One region of the Weizmannia sp. CD-2023 genome, then DNA from elsewhere that is predicted to be linked to it. Evidence: riboswitches for the same ligand, from Rfam matches in the RefSeq annotation. Region 1 holds a riboswitch; each other region holds the start of a gene.
The links. Region 1 has a riboswitch for S-adenosylmethionine ahead of P9687_RS08165 (phosphoadenylyl-sulfate reductase). Riboswitches for the same ligand answer to the same signal wherever they lie in the genome.
Positions count from the first base shown of each region.

Region 2: another riboswitch for S-adenosylmethionine. It lies ahead of P9687_RS15580 (methionine biosynthesis PLP-dependent protein); the one in region 1 lies ahead of P9687_RS08165 (phosphoadenylyl-sulfate reductase).
Region 3: another riboswitch for S-adenosylmethionine. It lies ahead of metK (methionine adenosyltransferase); the one in region 1 lies ahead of P9687_RS08165 (phosphoadenylyl-sulfate reductase).
Region 4: another riboswitch for S-adenosylmethionine. It lies ahead of P9687_RS09640 (assimilatory sulfite reductase (NADPH) flavoprotein subunit); the one in region 1 lies ahead of P9687_RS08165 (phosphoadenylyl-sulfate reductase).

Region 1 covers NZ_JARTJQ010000059.1:23,809-29,683, forward strand. The annotation lists gene P9687_RS08155 (glycosyl hydrolase family 28-related protein) at 1,018-2,421, opposite strand; gene P9687_RS08160 (TIGR04104 family putative zinc finger protein) at 2,591-2,896, shown strand; SAM riboswitch class I at 3,222-3,326, shown strand; gene P9687_RS08165 (phosphoadenylyl-sulfate reductase) at 3,418-4,143, shown strand; gene cobA (uroporphyrinogen-III C-methyltransferase) at 4,544-5,302, shown strand; gene P9687_RS08175 (sirohydrochlorin chelatase) at 5,309-5,875, shown strand, end outside.
Region 2 covers NZ_JARTJQ010000107.1:21,706-27,580, forward strand. The annotation lists gene P9687_RS15565 (BglG family transcription antiterminator) at 1-617, shown strand, start outside; gene kdsA (3-deoxy-8-phosphooctulonate synthase) at 889-1,731, shown strand; gene P9687_RS15575 (KpsF/GutQ family sugar-phosphate isomerase) at 1,746-2,723, shown strand; SAM riboswitch class I at 3,102-3,222, shown strand; gene P9687_RS15580 (methionine biosynthesis PLP-dependent protein) at 3,300-4,415, shown strand; gene metC (cystathionine beta-lyase) at 4,412-5,587, shown strand.
Region 3 covers NZ_JARTJQ010000002.1:15,478-21,352, forward strand. The annotation lists gene asnB (asparagine synthase (glutamine-hydrolyzing)) at 1-1,821, opposite strand, end outside; gene metK (methionine adenosyltransferase) at 2,052-3,263, opposite strand; SAM riboswitch class I at 3,409-3,557, opposite strand; gene pckA (phosphoenolpyruvate carboxykinase (ATP)) at 3,728-5,317, shown strand; gene P9687_RS00245 (DNA mismatch repair protein MutT) at 5,468-5,857, opposite strand.
Region 4 covers NZ_JARTJQ010000069.1:7,072-12,946, forward strand. The annotation lists gene cysI (assimilatory sulfite reductase (NADPH) hemoprotein subunit) at 1-481, opposite strand, end outside; gene P9687_RS09640 (assimilatory sulfite reductase (NADPH) flavoprotein subunit) at 499-2,355, opposite strand; SAM riboswitch class I at 2,476-2,576, opposite strand; gene P9687_RS09645 (2-phosphosulfolactate phosphatase) at 2,750-3,445, shown strand; gene P9687_RS09650 (phosphosulfolactate synthase) at 3,438-4,223, shown strand; gene P9687_RS09655 (VOC family protein) at 4,207-4,605, shown strand; gene P9687_RS09660 (ABC transporter substrate-binding protein) at 5,009-5,875, opposite strand, start outside.

The DNA of each region.
Region 1 (5,875 bases):
ATGTCTTTTTAAGACGTTTAAAAAGACAAAAAGGATCTGGGCAGTGGTCCAAGTGTCCTTTAGAGGCCTTCTAAAAGACAAAAGGAAATGATTCCCACCCTGAAATGTCCCCTAGAACACTTCAAAAAGACAAAAAGGAGGTGGGACCGAGTCCAAATGTCTTTTTAAAACGTTCAAAAAGACAAAAAAGGATCCGGGCGGAGGTCCAAATGTCCTTTAGAGACCTTCAAAAAGACAAAAGGCAATGATTCTCGCCCCAAGATGTCCCCTAGACGCCTTCAAAAAGACAAAAAGGAGTGGGGATCGAGCCAAAATGTCTTTTTAAGATGCTCAAAAAGACAAAAAGGATCTGGGTAGTGGTCCAAGTGTCCTTTAGAAGCCTTCAAAAAGACAAAAAAGGATCCGTACGATGGTCCCAATGTTTTTTAGAGGTCTTTAAAAAGACAAAAGGCAACAAATTTCCCGGGAAAGCGTCCTTTATGGTGAAAGGAAAATAACACAATTGGTCGGGAAAAGTATTCGCAACTTAATGAGAGAAAAATTGCGATAACATTACTGGCACGAGTGCTATGAAAGACATGTCACAACAAATTTCCGGGCATTGGCATCAAGGAAGACAAAATGTCTTTTACTCGAGAAGGGGCGCAAAGTCGGCAAAAACTTTGTATAGAAATGTCTTTCCACGCCCGCATTCATGACAAAAGACACCAAGTTTCCCCGGGAAATGATCTTCAAACGATGATGAAAAGGAAGGATCCAGGGCTTGCTGAATCAGCAAAATCTCGGACGGGCAAGGATCCCAAGGGTTTTGCCGAACTTTAAATGCAAGGGTTTCAAAAAGATGTAGAAAAAACTTTGCACTCGAAAGCCATTTCATCCCCTTTTTTGCAGATATCGCTTCTATTGGTGGCAAACATGAAGGCTGGACTTGCAGGGTGAATCGGATAAGAAGCTATTATCCGATTCATTCGGCAAGTCTTGCTTAGATTCTCTCTTTATTTATGAACAATCCAAGCATTACAGCAGTACGCATTTGTCTTTGCCCCTGATCCGTTTTGCATTTTGAAACCCGCTGATTTCTACATTTTTCAAAATAACATTTTTTGCGCGGTACTGGATGGCGACAACAGGATTTCCCTTGAAATCATAATCCGGGTCGCCAAGCGCAGTCAGCCCGTTAATTACAACGTTTCGGTAAGCGGAAACAACGAGGCTGCGCGGCGTTGAACCTTCATATAAATCCGTAAACACCGGTGCGACAGAAACTAGATTGGCCGCCACAATATGGTTCGCGCTTTTCGAATCGGCATCTTTGCCTTTATGGTGGCCGATATGCCGGAAGTTAAAAGAGCGGTTGTCGCGGACAGAAAGATGGCCATACAAATGCACATGAGAAGCAGCCGATGCATTGTGGTGGGCTTTGATTTCAACACCTCCGAAACAGCCGCTTGATGCATTATTGCAAAGCCATACATGGCGCGAGCCGTCATCAATCTCAATGCCATTGGAGTTGGAAAACCCTTTTTTGTGGGCCCTTCCACTTGGGTTGTAACAGAAAGAATTTGAAATAAAACAATAGTCGCTATGGTGGGTGGTAATCCCGTCATCACCGAATCCGCTTGCCGTGAGCCCGTCCAGCCAGATATAGCGGCTCCTTCCTGGGGCGAGAAAGCCGTCTCCCAAATAATGATAACGGGCAGAGGATACATCAAAACCGTGCAGTCCGGCCCCCACCGCCTCCACATTTTTCACCCAGCCGAACGTGACGTGCGCAAAAGTCAGGCAGCTTGAACGGTTATTTCCTGCCGCCGTTCTTTCCTCTTGCCCGAGCCTTTCGACATTCCAATCGAGCGTGAGCCCCTCCACCGATATATGGTGATTGCCACGATGAAAATGGGCATTTTGGATGAGACGCGTTTTTTTCGGTGCATGCGGATGGAGTTTGATGATGGTTACGCCTTTTCCGCTGCCGCAAAGGCATGTCCATGAAGGCAGCTTAAGCCCCTTTACTAGAAAAACACCATTCGGTACGATCACTTTCACCCGGCCGTTTCCCAATGCTTTTTGGAAAGCCGCTGTGCAGTCGGTTTTTCCATCGCCGACCGCACCGTAATCTGCCACATTGACTGTACGGGATGCCACAGCCAGCAGACGGCTGTACGCTTGATCCAATATCGTTTTCCATTCCGGGTACACAAGGCCGTTCTGATCTGCAAGCGTTTTATACGGTTCAACCGGATATCGCCGGTTCAGCAGCAACCGTGAAAGGGAAAACGGTTTGTGAAATTCCGGCTGACAGTACTGTTGAAAAAGTGCTTCATTCTCCCGGATCAGGGTACCCGGCTGGACTGTCCTGCGTGAAAGTTGGCGCAGCAGTATGCCGTTTGTCCAGGGGTCATGATGCTTGTCCAAATGAATCATTTTTCCACCTCGCTTTGCCTTCATTCAGTCTGTGTCAATTGATATATGTAGTTTACCCCCGCAGGTTGGAAAACGCACTGAAAAAGAAGACTTTTCCAAACCATAGTTGTTAATATAAAAAATAAATTGAATTTTATGTTAGAATCAATGAAAAGGAAGGTGAAATTTAATGAGCCTGCCAAAATGTTTGAATTGTAACCATCAATTTAAGTGGATTTATATTTTTAAGAGACTATGGAAGTTTGACCAAACCATGGAATGTCCAAATTGTACAGCCAAGTTATATCCAAGTATGAAGTTTCGAAATAAAGTTGGTTATCTTTCTCTACTTTGCCTTTTCGTATCATTTGGACTGATGATATTGGGCATTCCAAAAGTTGCATTCATAACACTAATCGTCATTATTTGGGTTTGTTTGATTCTTACGATGCCTTATGTTTATTCGTTTGATAATAAGGAAAGACCTCTATGGTAAAAGGTAGCTGTTGCTCCTTTTTAAAAAGATGCTGCAGAAATCCGGGTGAGATGAAGCACAGATTTGAGCCTGGTACGACTGAGGACATCCGCAAGTTTAAAGATGAATGACCAATCTGGTACAGAAGCAAAATTTTGAAGAAAAGCCCAAGGAAGCTAGCCAAAAAATGAAGGGTCAGTTGGAAACCTTTTCCATCAAATGAGGATCAAAAACCGACATATAAACATTTTTCTTGAAAATGGGCCTGATTTTCTTTATCAGAATTTTTCGTTGACGAATAGCATAAGAAGGTATACAATAAACTTCAAGCTTATATATTGTTATTTTCTTATCAAGAGAGGTGGAGGGAAGGGCCCTGTGAAGCCTCGGCAGCAGGTCCGGAAATGGGCACTGTGCCAATTCCTGCAGGTGGTGGCCTGAAAGATAAGAAGATTTCCCGGGAATGGATATCTTCTTACTTCAGGGTAAGAAGATTTTTGTCGTTTAATCCTTAGTAATCGAATGCGAAAGAAGGGAATAGAGTGGAGCAAACGCGGCTCACATATGAACAGTTTACGTCGGATCCGTTCGCAGCGTTCGTGCCGGAAGATGAAACGAAGGGCGCATTGGAAATTTTGCAGTGGGCATATGGCACGTACGGCAAATCAGTGGTATATGCGTGCAGTTTCGGCGCAGAAGGAATGGTGCTGATTGATCTCATTTCGAAAGTCAGAGAAGATGCGGATATCGTATTTTTGGATACCGACCTGCACTTTCCGCAGACTTACGAATTGATTGAAAAAGTGAAAAAGAAATATCCGGCTTTAAATATACAAATGAAAAAACCGTCGCTTACGCTTGATGAACAGGCGGCGCAATACGGATCTGCCCTTTGGAAAAGGGATCCGGACCAATGCTGCTATATCCGGAAAATCAAGCCGCTTGAAGAAACGCTGCAGGGAGCGGCGGCCTGGATATCCGGCTTACGGCGGGAGCAATCGCCGACAAGGGCAAAAACGAATTTTGTCAATAAAGATGAAAGGTTCCATTCGATTAAAATTTGCCCGCTGATTCATTGGACATGGGATGATGTTTGGAACTATATCCGGTCTAACAATCTTCCATATAACGAATTGCACGACCAGGGATATCCGAGCATCGGCTGCTTCCCGTGCACACGTGCTGTCGGAAACAGCGACTCAAGAGCAGGAAGATGGGCGGGCTTTAATAAAACCGAATGCGGGCTGCATACGGTTCAGAAAAAATAAGGCTGCTATATAAAATGACATAGGTAATAAGAGTAAGCATCAGTCTGCATGACAAGATTTCGTTCATTTTACAAAATTCCTAGATTTGGTAAGAATGCGGCAAAAATTTATATACAAATCGGTTTTATGAAAAAACCAGGGAAAAAATTGCACTTGGAAGCTGATTCAGCGTATAGAGAAGATAAAATCGCATTTTCGAAGATGGATTCTTTTATATTTTGAGATGGAGCTTGCTGATAAATTGGGTACAAACGCAGAATTGGACCCGTTCAGCAAGCTCTAGCGGCAAAAGCAGCCAGCTTTTTCAGGTGCCCGCTTGTAGCCAATCCAGACTAGGATTGTTCAAGTGCTCGCATCAACCAAAACAACGAGTCCGATTAAGTTTAAAGCAGGTGAAGAAATGAGAAAAGTATATTTAGTCGGGGCAGGACCCGGCGATCCGGAGCTGATTACAGTGAAAGGATTGCGCCTGATCCGGGAAGCGGATGTCATTTTATATGACCGGCTGGTGAATCCGGACCTGTTAAAAGAGGCAAGGCCGGATGCAGAACTTGTCTACTGCGGGAAAAAACCGGATGCCCATACGATGACGCAGGATATGATCAACCACCTGCTTGTGAAATTTGCTAACCAAGGAAAAACGGTTGTCCGTTTAAAGGGCGGTGATCCGTTTATATTCGGTAGAGGCGGGGAGGAAGCGGAAGTCCTGGTGCAAAAACATATTCCGTTTGAAATCGTGCCGGGAATTACAGCCGGTTCCGCTGTGCCCGCCTATGCCGGCATTCCGCTCACCCACCGCGGGCTCAGTACATCCGTTGCTTTTATCGCGGGCGTCACGAAAAAAGGCGAAGATCTTGATGCGTATTGGTCCAAATATGCGGGAATTGATACACTTTGCATTTATATGGGCGTGAAAAATCTGCCACTCATCTGTGCGCAACTGATAAAGCACGGCAAATCACCGGACATGCCGGCTGCACTAATCCGCTGGGGCACGACTGAAAAACAGGAAACCGCGGTCAGCACGCTTGGAAATTTAAGTGAAAAGGCGGCTGGGCTGCGCAACCCATCGCTTTTGATCATCGGAGAAGTGGTAAAACTGCGCGAAGAGTTAAAATGGTTTGAACAGCTTTCTGCTGCTCCGGCCTGTACCGGGTGAACGGGTATGAAACAAGGCGTTTTATATGTCAGCCATGGCAGCCGTGTGCCTGAAACCGCCCGGGAAGCAACAGCGACGATCCGGCAAGCAATGGCGCAGGTGGATGCGGATCTCCAGGAAATTTGCTATCTGGAAATTGCGGAACCGGATATTGCGGCAGGGATTGATGCGCTTGTCCGGGGCGGCGCAGGGCGCATTGCTGTTGTGCCGGTATTGCTGCTGAGTGCCGGGCATTATTATGAGGATATCCCGCGCGCGATCCGGGAAGCGAAACAGCGTTATCCGCATATTGTGTTTACGTACGGCCGCCCGCTCGGTGTCGGGGACCGGATCATCGAAATTTTGGCAGAAAATATTTTGGAAACCGGCATGCCTCCGGGTGCCTGGATTCTGCTTGTTGGACGCGGCAGCCGCAACCCGGAAACACTGTGCGATTTTGCAAAAATTGCTGCCGGGTTGCGTGCGCAATTGGGGACAGAACAGATCAAAACGGCTTATTTGGCAGTGCTTGAGCCTCGTTTTGATGATGCGCTGAAGGAGCTGACCGCAACCGGGCACCCGGTAGTTGTGGCC
Region 2 (5,875 bases), on a different contig from region 1:
AAGAAATTGAAATTGCCGATACCATTAATTATTACAATTTATCATCCTATGATTTATCTTTCATTGATCTGATCATTAGCACTGTCCCTATAAAGGAGGATTTTGACGTCCCGGTCCAAGTTGTGAATACTTTTTTGGAAGACAAGGACATTCAAGCTATAAATTGTTTTTTATCTAGGACGCAAAATGTGGCAGAGAAATATTTGCATCCTTCAAGAATTTTCCTCCAACTGGAATTGCAGGATAAGGAAAGTGTGATTCGATTTTTATGTGATGAACTATATAAGCAAAAGCTTGTACCAAGGGATTATGTAAACCTTGTTTTAGAAAGGGAGTCGATTACGCCAACCTGTTTTGGGAATCTCGTAGCCATTCCCCATCCAATGGTGCCCGTAACGAAGGAAACGTTTTGGACAGTATGCACACTAAAAAGCCCTATTCATTGGCATGATCAGCAAATGGTTCAATTTGTTTGCTTGTTAAATATTAAAGAAGGCACGCAAGCGGATTTAGATGATATGTATAAAAAGCTCATTTCAATTATCGAAAACAGGTCTGTTGTGCAAAAAATCATCAAAAGCAAAACGGCTGATGAGTTAATGGCATTTATAAAATAATTGAGCCCCATGCAGCTACCATTTATAAGAGGAATATTTTCCCAGCCATTTCCCCGAAGGAGATTTTACCCGCCATCCGCGTTATCAAGCACAAAACTTGTCCGGTTTTGTGCTTGATATTTCCTGGAGATAACCCTACATAAAAATGAAAAAAGTTTGTGAATACTCTTTACATATTCCTTGCCCTGTGCGGTTTCCTAAAGGATAATATTTGTAACCTGCAGCAGAAGGAGTAAAGACACGTGAAAACTTAAAAATGAGGAGTGAGCAAATGAAAACAGTCCAACTGAACAGCCGGATAGCTTTCGGCCCATCTCTGCCGTTCGTATTGATTGCCGGCCCGTGCGTGATTGAAAGTGAAACAATGGCCATGGAAACAGCCGCAACCCTTCAAACCATTGCCGGAAAACTCGGCATTCCTTTCGTTTTTAAAGCTTCTTTCGACAAAGCCAACCGATCATCCATTTTTTCCAAAAGGGGCCCGGGACTGGAAAAAGGGCTCGAAATACTTGATCGTATTAAAAATGCATTTGGCATGCCGGTCACGTCCGATATTCATGAGCCGCACCAGGCAAAAGCAGCCGGGGAAGTGCTCGACATGCTGCAAATCCCCGCATTCCTTTGCCGCCAGACTGATTTGCTGCTCGCCGCTGCCGCGACGGGCAAAATCGTGAATGTCAAAAAAGGGCAGTTTTTGGCGCCTTGGGATATGAAAAACGTCATTCAAAAACTGGAGGAATCCGGCACTGAAAAAATTCTCCTTACGGAACGCGGTTCGACATTCGGCTACAATAACCTGGTGGTGGATATGCGCGCACTTCCGGAAATGCGCAGATTAGGGTATCCGGTCGCGTTTGACGCCACCCACAGTGTCCAAATCCCGGGCGGAAACGGCACTTCAACAGGCGGAAAGCGAGCGCTTGTCCCGTATCTCGCAAGGGCAGCGGCGGCTTGCGGGATCGATGCGTTGTTTCTGGAAGCCCATCCCGATCCGGGACAAGCCTGGTCGGATGGCCCGAATATGGTAAAACTGGATGATCTTGAAGAAATGTTAAAGCCAATGATAGAAATTGATCGCATGATAAAAGAACAAACAGCGGCAAACATCCATTAATGGAGGTGAAAATGATGTTAAAAGATTTCAGACGAAGCATCAATTATGTCGAAAGCGTCCGTGAAGTGCTGGAAAAAGAGGCCAATGAGATTTTAAAGCTGAAAGACCGGATAAATTTCCGGATAAATGAAGGTATTGAAATGATATTGGCGTGCGAAGGGAGAGTCATTTTTACGGGAATGGGGAAATCGGGCACCATCGGGCGGAAACTTGCTTCCACATTTGCAAGCACCGGTACCCCGGCATTTTTCCTTCACCCGGGAGAAGCACTGCACGGCGATCTTGGAAAAATAACAAAAAAAGACATCCTAATTGCCATTTCCAACAGCGGGGAAACGCCGGAAATATTAAATATGATCCCTTCCATCAAAAGGATCGGCGCAAAAATGATTGCCATTTCTGGTTCACGCAAGTCAGCACTGGCACGGTGTTCGAATCTGGTGATGGATATCGGGGAAGTTGAGGAAGCGTGCCCGCTCGGCCTTGCGCCGACTTCTACGACAACCGTCACGCTTGCGCTCGGGGATGCGATTGCGGTTGCCCTTTTAAAGGCAAGGGATTTTAAACCTGAAAACTTTGCGCTCTTCCATCCCGGCGGCTCGCTTGGCAGGCGTTTGCTTCTAACAGTTGGCCATGTGGCTAAACGCAAAAGCATGAACCCGGTTGCCAGAATGGATACCGGCATAAAGGAAGCATTATTTATGATGACGGAAGCGGGGACGGGGGCTGTCTCGGTCATTGATAAGCAGGGCCGGCTTGCCGGCATTTTAACGGATGGCGATATCCGGCGCGAGCTTTTAAACGGCCATGAAGTACTGGATAAAAAAGTGGCAGACCTGTATACAAAATATCCGGTTTGCGTCAGTGAGCACCAGCTGGCAGCGGAAGCATTGCGAATAATGGAAGACCGCGCTTTCAAGGTGCTGCCGGTTGTTGCCGGCCAGAAACCAGTTGCCATGCTCCATATTCAGGATTTGATCCAGACTATATAGGCAAAATAACAAGATATTGGACAGAGCGGATTCATAAAGAATACCGCTTTTTTTGGTGTTTACCGCCAATATTTACACAGCAGCTGTCTGCTTCTTTTCGGGGATACCACACAAAGATTTCGGTGACAATGGTTCAGTGGCCTATTAAAATAAAAGGGTCACGAATACTACAGACGGGGTCATTACGCTTCTCCTTTCATCTTTGCTGTTTTATTTTCTCACCATATTGATTGTCCATAAGAAAAACAAAATTTAAATTGAAAATTTTTTAAAAAAGCTTGACGAATCCGAAAAAAAGGGATAAATTGAACGTAAGCATTTTTTATGTCCGTTGTGTATGCCTTTTGTGGCGTTTATGGCAAATTTCATATTGGTGTTTTCTTATCAAGAGAGGTTGAGGGAATGGCCCGATGAAGCCTCAGCAACCTTCAATGCTTTTACGCGTTGAAAAGGTGCTAAGTCCTGCAAGTTATGGGATCCATAACTTGAAAGATAAGAAGATGGTTCATGCACGAAAAGAATGGCCTTCTTCTTATTGGAGAAGGCTTTTTGATTTTAAGTGAGGGAGTGTCCATCATGTATCGTACAGAAACAAAACTTGCACAGATCGGAAACCGCAGTGACCGCGTGACAGGTGCGGTGAACCCGCCTGTTTATTTTTCTACCGCTTACCACCACGAAGGCATTGGGCAGTCGACCGGTTTCGATTATTCCCGTACCGGCAACCCGACACGCCAGTTGCTGGAAGAAGCGATTGCGGATCTGGAGGGCGGGGACCGCGGGTTTGCGTGCAGTTCCGGCATGGCTGCGATTTTCACTGTTTTATCTTTGTTCCAGGCCGGCGATGAGTGGATTGTGAGTGATGATTTATACGGCGGCACCTACCGCCTGCTGGAGCAGGGGTATAAAAAATGGGGGCTTTGTTGTAATTACGTGAATACGTGCAACCCGGAAAATATTGAAAAAGAAATCACCCCGAAAACGAAAGCCATTTTTCTCGAAACACCGACAAACCCCCTCATGCAGCAGACGGATATCGGCGCTGTGGCTGAAATTGCGAAAAGGCACGGAATCCTGCTGATCGTGGACAATACTTTTTATACTCCGCTTTTGCAGCGGCCGATCAAAGAAGGCGCTGATATTGTGGTCCACAGCGCAACGAAATATCTTGGCGGGCATAACGACGTGCTGGCTGGGCTGATCGTGGCAAAGGGCGCTGAACTTTGCGACAAGCTTTTCTTGTACCATAACGGCGCCGGCGCCACACTCAGCCCGTTTGATTCGTGGCTTCTGATGCGCGGCATGAAAACGCTGGCGCTCCGGATGGAAAAACACGAAAAGAATGCAAAAGCTGTGGCGGCCTTTTTAAGCGCGCATCCGGACGTAAAAGATGTGCTGTATCCTGGACGCGGCGGGATGCTTTCTTTCCGTGTAAAAGAAGAATCATGGGTTGACCCGTTTTTACGCGGCCTGTCTTTGATTACATTTGCCGAAAGCCTCGGCGGGACGGAAAGTTTTATCACTTACCCGGCTACACAGACGCATGCCGACATTCCGGAAGAAAAACGGATTGCCTCAGGCGTGGACAACTGCCTTTTGCGCTTTTCAGTCGGAATTGAAGATGACCGCGATTTGATTGCAGATATTGAAAAAGCTTTTGCCAACATTCACGAAGGGGTGCAAACACGATGACAAATGAAGATTATTCTTTTCAAACGAGGCTTTTACATAACAGCCACAAAATTGACCCGGCGACCGGTGCGGTGAGTGTGCCGATCCAGCATGCTTCGACATACCACCAGGCGGACATTGACCAGTTCGGCAAATACGATTACAGCCGCTCGCTCAATCCGACGAGGGAAGCGCTCGAGGATGTCATAGCCGAACTCGAAGGCGGCGCCAAAGGTTTCGCGTTTGCTTCCGGGATGGCGGCGATTTCAACGGCGTTTCTGCTTTTGTCGGCGGGCGACCATGTTGTGATCACCGAGGATGTGTACGGCGGCACGTTCCGGATGGTGACGGAAGTCCTGACACGGCTTGGTATTGAACATACATTTGTGGATATGACCAACCTTGAAGAAGTGCGGCAGGCCGTCCGCCCGAACACGAAAGCTTTTTATGTAGAAACCCCTTCAAACCCGCTTTTAAAAGTGACGGATATCCGGGCGGTGAGTGAACTGGCAAAGGCAACCGGGGCGCTCACCTTTGTCGACAACACCTTTTTAACGCCTGCCCTGCAGCGTCCGCTTGAACTCGGGGCGGATATCGTGCTGCACAGCGCGACGAAATTTTTAGCGGGGCACAGCGATGTCGTCGCCGGGCTTGCAGTTGTAAAAGATGAAGCATTGGCAGCGCGCCTCGGCTTTTTGCAAAATTCATTCGGGGCGGTGCTCGGCGTCCAGGATGCATGGCTCGTTTTGCGCGGGTTGAAAACGTTGCATGTGCGGCTGCTCCAATCACAGCAGTCAGCGGTGAAAATTGCACATTTTCTTGATGCGCATCCGCTTGTACGAAACGTGTATTATCCGGGGCTCGGGCACCATCCGCAGCATGCGTTGCAAAAGCTGGAGGCACAAGGGCCGGGCGCGGTATTGTCGTTTGAACTGGAAGATGAGGAAGCGCTCCGGGCATTCGTCAGCCATGTAAAAATCCCGGTCTTTGCCGTCAGCCTCGGCGCTGTGGAATCGATTCTGTCCTATCCGGCAAAAATGTCCCACGCCGCAATGCCGCCTGAGGACCGAAGAAAACGCGGCATCTCCGACAGCTTGTTGCGCTTATCGGTTGGCCTCGAAAATCCGGATGATCTGATTGCCGATTTTGAGCAGGCTTTTTCATACACGAAAGCGGGCACAACCGTGAAATAATGGACAAACGGCTGCGGGGGAATCCGCCCTAAATCGGCGGGATTCCCGTTTCAAAATCACTTGGCCTGCCTGAACCGCGGATTGGATGCGGACAATTTCGGATCCTTCAATTTCGCGGATTCCATTCTCAGTGTTGTTCGCTTTATCATAAGTAACGAGCAAGTTTTCCCGTCTTGCAGAGAAATACTCCATTAATTGGCGGTGGAGGGACCGTTCAATATTGCCGGGCGGGGACCGTTTCAAATCCCTTTTTCCGCCTGAAACCTGTATGTCTAATAAAAACATGAT
Region 3 (5,875 bases), on a different contig from region 1:
GAGCATGAAAATGAGCACGGTCCAGATTTTCCGGCTGTAATCGAGCTTGCCTGCACAATGGTCTTCCAAGAGCTTCAGTACATATTGTTTGTTGATGATGTCATCGGTCGGGCTCGTTTTGATGATCTCTGCCGCCCAATCATGCATTTCATCTTTCAGCCAGTGGCGGATCGGGACCGGGAACCCGAGTTTTTTCCGATTCAGCACATGTTCCGGCACAATGCCTTCTGCCGCTTTACGCAAAACATACTTCGTTGTGTTATGAGACGTTTTTAAGCTCGCCGGAATTTGCGAAGCGACCCGGAACACTTCTTTATCCAAAAACGGCACACGCAGTTCAAGTGAATGGGCCATCGTCATCCGGTCCGCCTTCAGCAAAATATCGCCGCGCATCCACGTATGGATATCGATATATTGCATCCGGTTAACCGGATCATAGCCTTTTGTTTCATTGTACAGCGGCTTTGTGATGTCACGGTAGTCAAGGCTGTTGTTATAAGTCAACAGCAAGTCGCGTTTTTCTTCTTCGGTGTACATTTTCGCATTGCCAATATAACGGTCTTCCATTGGCGTGACGCCGCGTTCGATAAAGCTTTTTCCTTTTACCCCTTCCGGCAACACTTTCGCCAAAGCTTTCAAAATAGATTTTCCGGCAGCCGGAATTTTATCAAAAACTTCAAGCGACTGCGGTTCACGGTAAATATTATAGCCGCCGAACAATTCATCCGCGCCTTCGCCAGACAGAACAACGGTCACGTACTTTCTTGCTTCACGCGCCACAAAATAAAGGGGCACACAGGCAGGATCTGCGAGTGGATCGTCCATATGCCAAATGATTTTTGGCAGTTCTTTCATGTATTCTTCCGGCGTGATCACATAGCTGATATTTTCAACCCCGAGTTTTTCCGCCGTTTCTTTGGCCACATCAATTTCGCTGTAGCCGTCGCGTTCGAAGCCGACGGAGAATGTTTTAATGCCCGGATGGAACTGTTTTGCAATCGATGCCGTAATCGAGGAATCGATCCCACCCGACAGGAATGCGCCAACCGGTACATCGCTGCGCATATGGACTTTCACCGAATCAATCATTACGTCACGCACTTCTTGAATAAATTCGTCCTCGCTTTTATGAACCGGGTGGAAGGATGCTTTCCAATATCGTTTGATTTCCATCGGTTTGCCAATTTTTTTCACAAAATAATGGCCCGGTTCAAGTTTCCGGATGCCTTTTGTCATGGTGAAAGGTTCGGGCACAAATTGGTAGGTTAAATAATATTGGACAGCATCATAATTCAGTTCTGGTTTTTCCATGGCAAGCAAAATGCTTTTCTTTTCAGAACCGAAATACATTTTATCGCCGTCTTCATAATAGAAGAACGGTTTAATGCCGAACGGGTCACGCGCGCCGCACAGCGTTTGTTCCTGCTTATCCCAGATCGCAAACCCGAACATCCCGCGCAGGCGTCCGATTGCTTTTTCGCCGTAACGGCTGTACATGGCAAGAATGACTTCCGTATCCGAATTCGTTTCGAATGTCATCCCTTCTTTAATCAATTCTTCACGTAATTCAACATAGTTATAAATTTCGCCATTAAAAATAATCCAGTACCGTTCGTTTTCGTATGTTAAAGGCTGGTGCCCCGCCTCGATATCGATAATGCTCAGGCGCCTGAAACCGAACTGGATATGCTCGTCTTCATAAAAGCCTTCATCATCCGGGCCGCGGTGCTCAATCATATGATTCATCTGTTTAAACTGTTGCCTGTCTTCGTCTGATAATGTAACGGGATGGTCATGGACGCAGCCAATAAATCCGCACATGTAAAAAGTCACCTACTTCATTTCGATATACTCTATTGTAAATTTATTTCTTTAAAAAACAAATGCATTTCCGCCAAAATTTGACGGCCAAATTCTGCACATGTAATATAGTTTAGCATGTTTTCCGCCAGTTTGCAGGGTTTTTGTTAAAAATGAGGCAAACAGGATTCCTTATTCCCGCCGTTTTATGAAAAAGAGCGGCCTGTATACCAGGCGCGCTCTTTTTCCTATTATTTTCCGATATGATTGCGGGCGAATTCGTTCAACGCCCCGGCTTTGTCCGTTTTTTCCCAAGGCACATCCAAATCATCGCGGCCGAAATGCCCGTACGCAGCGATCTGCCTGTAAATCGGACGGCGCAAGTCGAGCATTTTGATAATGCCGGCCGGGCGCAGGTCAAAATGAGCTTCGACCGCCTCGATCAGCACTTTTTCCGGCACTTTTCCGGTCCCAAACGTATCGATGGAAATAGAAACGGGCTTCGCCACCCCGATCGCATACGCAAGCTGTACCTCGCATTTTTCCGCAAGGCCTGCCGCAACAATATTTTTCGCAACATAGCGGGCGGCATAAGCAGCGGAACGGTCCACTTTCGTCGGGTCTTTCCCGGAAAATGCGCCGCCGCCGTGCCGGGCATAGCCGCCGTACGTGTCGACAATGATTTTGCGGCCGGTCAGCCCCGCATCCCCTTGAGGGCCGCCGATGACAAAGCGGCCGGTCGGATTAATCAAATACTTTGTATCCGCATCGAGCAAGTGTGCCGGCACAACCGGTTCAATGACGTATTTTTTCATATCTTCCTGGATTTGTCCGGCGCTTGTGTCAGGATCATGCTGCGTTGAAATGACAATCGTATCAATCCGGGCAGGCTGGTTGTTCTCGTCATATTCAACTGTCACCTGTGTCTTTGCATCCGGGCGCAAATACGGGATCACTTCTTGTTTGCGGAGTTCAGCAAGACGGCGGGCAAGCTTGTGGGCAAGCGAAATGGGAAGCGGCATCAGCTCTTCTGTCTCATTGCAGGCAAACCCGAACATCAGGCCCTGGTCGCCGGCTCCGATTGCCTCAATCTCTTCGTCGCTCATCCCGCCTTCGCGGGCTTCCAAAGCCTGGTTAACGCCGCGCGCAATATCTTCGGACTGTTCGTCAATCGATGTCAGCACCGCGCAGGTTTCCGCATCAAACCCGTATTTCGCGCGCGTATAGCCGATCTCTTTAATGGTCTTGCGCACCACTTTCGGAATATCCACATATGTATTGGTGGAAATTTCCCCCGTGACAAGCACGAGCCCTGTTGTGACGGAAGTTTCACAGGCAACGCGGGCATTCGGGTCTTTTTCTAAAATGGCATCCAAAATGGCATCGGAAATCTGGTCGCAAATTTTGTCCGGATGGCCTTCCGTCACCGATTCCGATGTGAACAAATGCCGTCCTTTTAACATCCGCTTTTCCTCCTTATATGGTTACATATTGGAAACGGTACTCATACCCTAAACTCGATTCATTTCATGTACAAAGCCAAAAATAAAAACCTTCCCCATTCATCATGAGTGGAAAGGTTTTGACTTCAATCAATCGCGCCTTTCACTCTTATCGTTCAAGGAAACAATCCTTGCTGCAGGTTAGCACCTTTGCCTGGAAGTCAAGCGGCAGCTGCGTTGCGAGCGCATTGCCTGTTCCAGAGGCGGGTTGCTGGGTTTCATCGGGCCCGTCCCTCCACCAGCTCGGGATAAGAGTATCCGTTCAAAGTAAAATCATACGCAATTTAGCAGGCGCTGTCAATGATTTTTTCGCCCTTCTCCCCTTTGTCCTCTGCATTTTTCCCGGAAAAAAGTATGTAATAAACGGATGAATATGTTATACTGATATCGTTTAAAGTGAAATAAGTTATTCAAAGGGGCGGTTTATGAAAATGGATCTGATTGGCGCTTCTGACGATTTAAAGTTTTTGTTGTCGGGGGAAAACGTACGCATGCAGCTTTCCGTGCCACAATTAATGGAAAAAATTATCGAACGGAAAGAAGCTGTACTGACAACGGAAGGGGCCATTTCTGCTGCAACAGGAAAATATACAGGAAGGTCACCGAAAGATAAATTTATTGTCGTCGACTCCGAATCAAAAGACCGTGTCGACTGGGGCAAAATCAACCAGCCGGTTTCTCCCGGCGTGTTCAACAGGCTTTATGAAAAAATGGTCCGGCATTTAAAAGGGAAAGACGAAATTTTTGTGTTTAAAGGTTTTGCGGGTGCCGATCCAAAAAGCCGCCTTCCGATCCAGACCGTGAATGAGTTCGCCTGGCATAATTTATTCGCGCATCAATTGTTTATCCGGCCGGATGCGGAGGAGCTCTATCAACACGATGCGCAATTTACGATTCTTTCCGCGCCGCTGTTTAAGGCAGACCCGGCGCTTGACGGCACGCATTCCGAAGCGTTCATCATGATTTCACTTGAACGCCGGATAATTTTGATCGGCGGGACGGAATATGCAGGCGAAATGAAAAAAAGCATTTTTTCCATCATGAATTACTTGCTGCCGCAAAAAGGCATCCTTCCCATGCACTGCTCCGCCAATACTGGGAAAAACGGCGATACGGCCCTGTTTTTCGGCTTGTCCGGGACCGGGAAAACGACGCTTTCCGCCGATCCGGAGCGCGCACTTATAGGGGACGATGAGCACGGCTGGTCCGACAGCGGTGTCTTCAATATTGAAGGCGGATGCTATGCAAAGTGCATCGGGCTTACGGAAGAAAAAGAACCACAAATTTACCAGGCGATCCGTTTTGGGACCGTACTTGAAAATGTGGTCGTAGATCCGGTGTCCCGCAAACCGCAATATGACAACAATGCACTGACGGAAAATACAAGGGCTGCTTACCCGATTGAAAACATCGGCAATATTGCCCGCTCCGGCATGGCCGGCCATCCGTCAACCATTATATTCCTGACGGCCGATGCATCCGGTGTCCTGCCGCCGATCAGCAGGCTGACAAAAGAGCAGGCCATGTACCATTTCTTAAGCGGTTACACTTCTAAACTGGCCGGTACCGAACGCGGCGTCACGCGCCCGGAAGCCGTGTTCTCCACTTGCTTCGGCGCGCCGTTCTTGCCGCTTGAGCCCGCCGTTTATGCGGAAATGCTCGGCGAGAAAGTTGACAGGCACAACGTCCAGGTATTTCTTGTCAATACCGGCTGGACAGGCGGCCCGTACGGAACCGGTTCCCGCATGAAATTAAGCGATACGCGGGCCATGGTCCGGGCTGCGATAAACGGCAAACTGAAAGATACCGAAACACGGCAGGATGATATTTTCGGGCTACACATCCCGGTTCATATTGAAGGGGTGTCAGATGACGTCCTTTATCCGGCAGATACATGGACGGACAAGCAGGCTTACCGTGAAAAAGCGTTCGAACTTGCAGCCCGGTTCAAAGAAAATTTCCGGCAATTTTCGGTGCCGGATGACATTGAAAAACTCGGCGGCCCGCTTATATAAGCATAAACGGGAGCCCGCATTTTAAATTAAAATGAGACTCCAATTAAATTGTGGTATGCTCATTTCTGTAAAAGCGGAAACGCTGCAGCAACCCAAAAGGTTACGGCGAGTACCAAGGGTCTGCTCATTTAAGCAAAAGCGGAAACCCAGTTAAAACCAGGTGCTTGTCTGGACGGCGCTGATTCCTTCCTGCACTGCCCATTGATGGTGGGCACCGGCCATTTTTTCCACAGCCTCGTGAAGGTTGAGCCATTCCAAGTTATGGCTTCCTTTGCGGGGCTGTTCCCATTTTCCTAAATAAAACAGGCCTTCATCCATGGACCGCGCGCCCGTTTCCTGTGCCGCTTTGCCTAAAAAGCCCGCGATTTCAAGTTCCGCGCCGACTGTCCGCATCAGGCAGGCAAGTTCAGACTCCCCGCGGCTGATTTCCCCACCCGGCAGCCTGTAGCCGCTGCCCGATGGCACCACCCCGACTTTTTCTTTTTTCGCATCAAAAATGACGGCATATGCGCCGCAAGCTTTTTTGTAGTCCGTTTCCATCTTTGGACTTCTCCTCCT
Region 4 (5,875 bases), on a different contig from region 1:
ACACCTCGGCATGCACATCCGACTGGTACGGGTTCGGGTTGCACATGACGTTCCGGTTCACATCCCCGCACGCGGCAAGCGTCGTCATGAGCGCATCGTTCATTTCCCGGATGGCCTGCTTTAAATTCCATTTTAAAATGCCATGCATCTGGAATGTCTGCCGGGTTGTCATACGCAGCGTTCCGTTCCCGTATTTTTGCGCCAGTTCATCCATCACAAGCCACTGTTCCGGGGTCGCAACACCGCCCGGAATGCGGACACGCACCATAAACTGGTAAGCCGGCTCCAGTTTCTTTTTGCGCCGATCGTTGCGGATATCGCGGTCGTCCTGCTGGTAGCTGCCATGAAATTTCAACAGTTTATTATCGTCTTCGGATATCGCGCCGGTCAGTGGATCTTTGAGCCCTTCCGCAATCGTCCCTCTTAAAAACCGGCTTTTTTCTTTTATCGTTTCAAGCGGATCAAGTTTTTTATCAGCCATCTTCCTGCCCCTCTCTGTTAATACACATCACGCTGGTATCGTTTTGCCCGTCGCATTTCCTGTAAATAATCCTCTGCCTCTTCCCTCGCCATATTGCCTTCTGTTTCAAGAATTTCAAGCAGCGTTTCCTGGACGTCGCGGGCCATCTGCTTTTCATCGCCGCACACATACACACAGGCGCCTTTTTCAAGCCATGCATAAAAATCTTTGCTTTTTTCAAGCATCCGGTGCTGGACGTATATTTTTTCTGCCTGGTCGCGCGAAAAAGCCACATCCATCCGTTCGAGCACGCCATTTTTCAGCCAGTTTTGCCAGTCAAGCTGATACAGAAAATCCGTCGCAAAATGCTGGTCCCCGTAAAACAGCCATGTTCGTCCGGTGATCCCTTCCGCTTCCCTTTCTTCCAGGAAAGAACGGAACGGCGCCACGCCTGTTCCCGGCCCGATCATGATCACCGGCACATCCGGGTCAGCCGGAAGTTTGAAATTCGGATTGCGGTGGACATAAACCGGCAGCTTGTCTCCCGGTTTTATCCTGCCTGCGATTTGCCCGGAGCAAACCCCTTCGCGCACCCTTCCGTTTGCTGTATAGCAGTCCAGTGCAATGACAAGATGGACTTCATCGGGGTTCGCTTTCCAGCTGCTTGCGATCGAATAAAGCCGCGGCGGCATTTTCCGGAGCATTTGTACGAAAGCTTGCACTTCCACTTTTTCCGGCGGATATTCCTCGACAAGATCGAGCAGGCCCCGCCCTTCAAGGTACGCCTTTGCCTCCGCTTCATTTTCAAGCAAAGCCGTAAGCGCTTTGTTTCCGAAAAGCACGGCTGCCTGCTGAAGCAGCGGTTTTGTTAATCTCGTAATTTCATAATGTCTGAGTAATGCTTCCCTGGCCGGCAGCACTTCCCCTTTTTTATTGACCGGAACTGGTTCTTCCGGATCCCAGCCGAGCTTTTCGATCAGCCGTTCCACGAGTTTCGGATCATTTTCCGGGTAAATCCCGATGCTGTCCCCCGGTTCAAATGTAAAACCGGACCCTTCAAGGGATAGTTCGATATGGTGCGTTTTTTTATTGGACCCTTCCCAGTTCAAGTTGATATTTTCCAACACTTCCGCCTGGAACGGGTTGGATTTGGAATAATCGGTGTTTGCAGGCCGGGTGGCATCCGCAGCGGTTGAAGCCGGCAAGGCAGATGCCCGGAGCACGCCTGCAACCCCTTCAAACCATTCGCGGGCGTCCTCTTCATAATCCACATCACAATCCACCCGCGGATAGAGCCTTTCCCCGCCCAACTCTTCCAGCCTCTTGTCGATCTCTTTTCCGACCTTGCAAAAAAACTCATATGTCTGGTCCCCAAGCGCCAAAACGGAAAAAGGGACCCCGTCCAGTTTTGGGGCTTTTCTGCTGTGGATCAGCTCATAGAAAGACAATGCGTTGTCGGGCGGGTCCCCTTCCCCTTGTGTGCTTGTAATGATGAGCAGATACCCTGCATTTTTTAAATCTTTCGGCTTGGCCGCATCGAGTGCCGAAAAAGATACGGCAAACTGCATTTCTTTTAATCTGGCTGCGAATGCTTCGGCAAGCGCCTGGGCATTGCCTGTCTCGGAACCAAACAGCAGCGTAACCGTTTTGGTTGCCGTCTGTACCGGTTTTTCAGCAACAGCTGTACTTCCCGGGGGATTCGTTCCTTGTTCGGCAAACGGATAGGTTAAATATCCGCTTAGCCATAATTTTTGCTGATCCGTTAATAGTTGCAGCAGTTCATTTAACTTTTCCGCCTGTTCTTTACTAAACGGGCTGTTTTGTACACTTAACGGCAAATCTTCCACCTCGCAATGTTTGCATGCACTTTTCATTTGTTTATTTATGTATGACATCCTAATCCAAATAGACATAGAAGTTTACTTGGATTTTAATCCGCTTCTTTCCATGAGAAGCGCCTTCGAAAAAAGCTCTCCTTACAAAGATAAGAAGAGCCGGCGCACAATGGTCAACTTCTCTTATCTTTCAGACGATTGTCTGCAGGAATTGGCACAGTGTTTTTCAACCTGTTGCCGAGGCTTCAAAGGGCCTTTCCCTCCACCTCTCTGGATAAGAAGCACAAATCATTATTTAGAAATCATTGAAAACATTATACAATCAAATACAGGTACAGTCAATTCTTTTTTGAACAGATGGGACATTTAAAAAAGGAAAAGGGTGGCAAGTTCCGCATCAAGCGTCCCCCCAATATACTTTATGTATCTTTTGCACAGAATGAGGGGGGAATGGATGAATATCCGCATTTACCAGGGGAATGAGATGACGCCGGAAGATGGAGATGCCAATATTGTGATCGATGTAATCCGCGCGTTTACGGTTGCCCACCATGCCTTTTTGGGCGGCGTAAAAGAAATATGGCTGGCTGACTCAATAGAAACGGCTTTTCGTATCAAAAACAAATACCCGCATGTTTTGCTCACGGGCGAAAGGCACGGCCTTCCGATCCCAGGATTTGATTTTGGTCATTCACCGGCCGCCATCGCCAAACAGCCGTTAGCCGGCAAAACGTTGGTACAAACATCGACAAACGGGGTAAAAGCAGTTTTTCACGCCCTTCACGCAAAGGAAGTCTATGTTACCGGCTTTTCGAATGCAAAAACGACGGCAAAATGGGTCCGGCGCAAATGGAAAGACAAAGACAACGCCCGCATCAACATGATTGCTTCCCATCCGACGGGGGAAGATGACCTGGCATGCGCGTTATACATGGAAAGCATCCTCACCGGCTCCGGCACGATAAAGCCGGAATCAGTGATCAAGGAGATTGTAGATGCCAGTGTTGCAAAAAAATTTCTTGATCCCGGCCAGCCTGCATTTAACCCGGCTGACCTGGAATTTTGCATTAAAGAGAGAGACTGCGGGTTTGTGATGAAAATGGATCCAACAGGAGAATTTCCAACGATCGTGAGGGTTGAAGATGAATGACCATGGTTTGACACTGCCTTTACGCAATGAGAAACCGCGGGATTGCGGAATCACCATCTTAATTGACAATGGCATTCCGCTGAACTTTTTTAAAGATACCATGAACAGTGCAGCCCCTTATATTGATTTCGTCAAATTCGGCTGGGGGACATCGGTCGTTTCACGCCATTTGGAAGAAAAAATAGATCACTTGAGGCAAAACGGCATTGCCTTCTTTTTCGGCGGCACTTTATTTGAAAAGTTTGCCAGCCAGGGAAAAACGGATCGGTACGTTCAATACTGCCGGCGGTTTGAATGCGAATATGTTGAAATCTCAAATGGCACCCTGCCGCTGTCCAATACGGAAAAATGCCGCTATATTGCGGAGTTTTCAAAGGAGTTTAAAGTGTTAAGTGAAGTCGGCTCAAAAGATGCTGCCAAATCAATGGCCGATACGCCCGCGTTATGGCTGGAATCGATTAGTCAAGATTTAGAAGCAGGCGCATATAAAGTGATGACAGAGGCAAGGGAAAGCGGCACGAGCGGCATTTGCAACGGGGACGGGGAAATACGGGAGGAGATGTTTGCGGCCATCCTGGACTCCGGGATTCCTCGCGATTCTTTGATTTTCGAAGCGCCCAACAAGCAGCTCCAGGCTTTTTTTATCCACCATCTCGGTCCGGATGCCAATTTGGCCAACATCCCTTTTTCGGATGCCCTTGCGCTTGAAACATTAAGGCTCGGTTTGCGATCAGATACTTTTTTTATTGGAGGAGATTCCCATGAGAGAAACAGATAAAATTTTTCATTTGGCGATTCCGTGCAAAGATCTTGATGAAACAGCCGATTTCTATGAAAAATTAGGCTGCAAGGTGGCGCGCCGGTATGATGACCGGGTCACTTTCAATTTTTTCGGGGACCAGGTTGTCTGCCATCTGAGCCCTGAAAAAATAGATTCTAACCCGAAAATGTATCCCCGCCATTTCGGCATTACTTTTTTGAATAAAGCAGCATTTGAGGAAACCCTTCAATCTGCAAAGAAAAACCATTTACCATTTTTCCAGGAGAAAATGGTCCGGTTTGGAGGCAAGCAAGAGGAACATTGGACATTTTTCCTCCAAGACCCCTCTAACAACTTGCTCGAATTTAAATATTACCACGATGAAAGCATGGTGTATTAACCAGTCCCATTCATTGCTCAAGGCCGGGCCATGCGCCTGCTTTTTCTAGACAGCGACCCCATTTTGTCGGCTTGCAGGCATGCTCTGGGTGCAGCGTTTTCTACTCCTAACCTGCCTCAGCAAAAGGCGGCTGATGTTTTACGCCGGGTTCTTCACGAAGTTGCAGTGAGCCTTCCTTCTGCTTCACATCAAAAAATTACAGGCAAACCATGCAAAAAAACCGCAGACCATACAGCTGCGGTTTTTTTCGAATTCTTACAGGAAGGAGCGGTGCTTGAAATTCGGGAATAGATCCGGAAGTTGTTAACAAACGCCAACATTTACCGCCCCATTCACCCGGATTCCTCGTATTCAAACGCTACCGGAAGTAAATGTTGTCTTCACTTCCGGTCATTTTGGTTTCTTATTGATTTTCTAAGTTGACAAAAGCCTTTTCGGGATTGACATGTGTTTTTGTGATTTTTGCCTGGTACAGCCAATCCGAAACGTCTTGCCATTTTTTTGGGTCCTGATCGGCAATAGTTTTATTTTTCTCGTCCATCTTCGGCAGTAAAATGTGCAGGCTCTTCGTTTCCACATTTTTATCCAGCGGTGAGGAGGCATCTTCATGTTTTAACAAAATGGCAAGCGCCTTTTCCGGATGTTTTTTGACATATTGCTGGCCTTTTTCGGCAGCAGCAAGAAATTTTTTAAAAATGTCTGGCTGCTGTTTCAGCTTATTTTCGTTTGCGATGAAAACGAGTTCGTCATAATCCGGAACGCCGTATTTTGCCGGATTGAACGCTCTAACGGGTACGCCCTCCTTTTCCAGCAGCAGCTGTTCATGATTGACAAAACCGCCGACGATCGCATCAGTTTTATGGGCTGTCAGAGCAGGGATTAAATCATAGCCAACATCCACTGTTTTCACCTTGTCCGGATCGCCCCCGTCTGCTTTGACCATTGTCCGCACGGCTGCTTCTTCCAGCGGAATGGAAGAGTAGCCGACCGTTTTGCCCGCCAGGTCTTTCGGTGAGCGGATGCCGCTTGAAGCCGGCACCATCACACGGTTCAGCGTATGGCGGACGACGGTGCCAAAAGATTGGACCGGAATCTTCTCATCGCGCGCGATTAACACTTGGGGTTGATAACTTAATGCAATATCAATTCGATTCGCAGCCGCAAGTTTTAACGGGTCATTTGTGTCAGAAGGCATTTTGATGCTGACATCAAGGCCCTGCGCTTTAAAATAGCCTTTTTCCTGGGCTACATAAAGAAAAGAATGAACCGC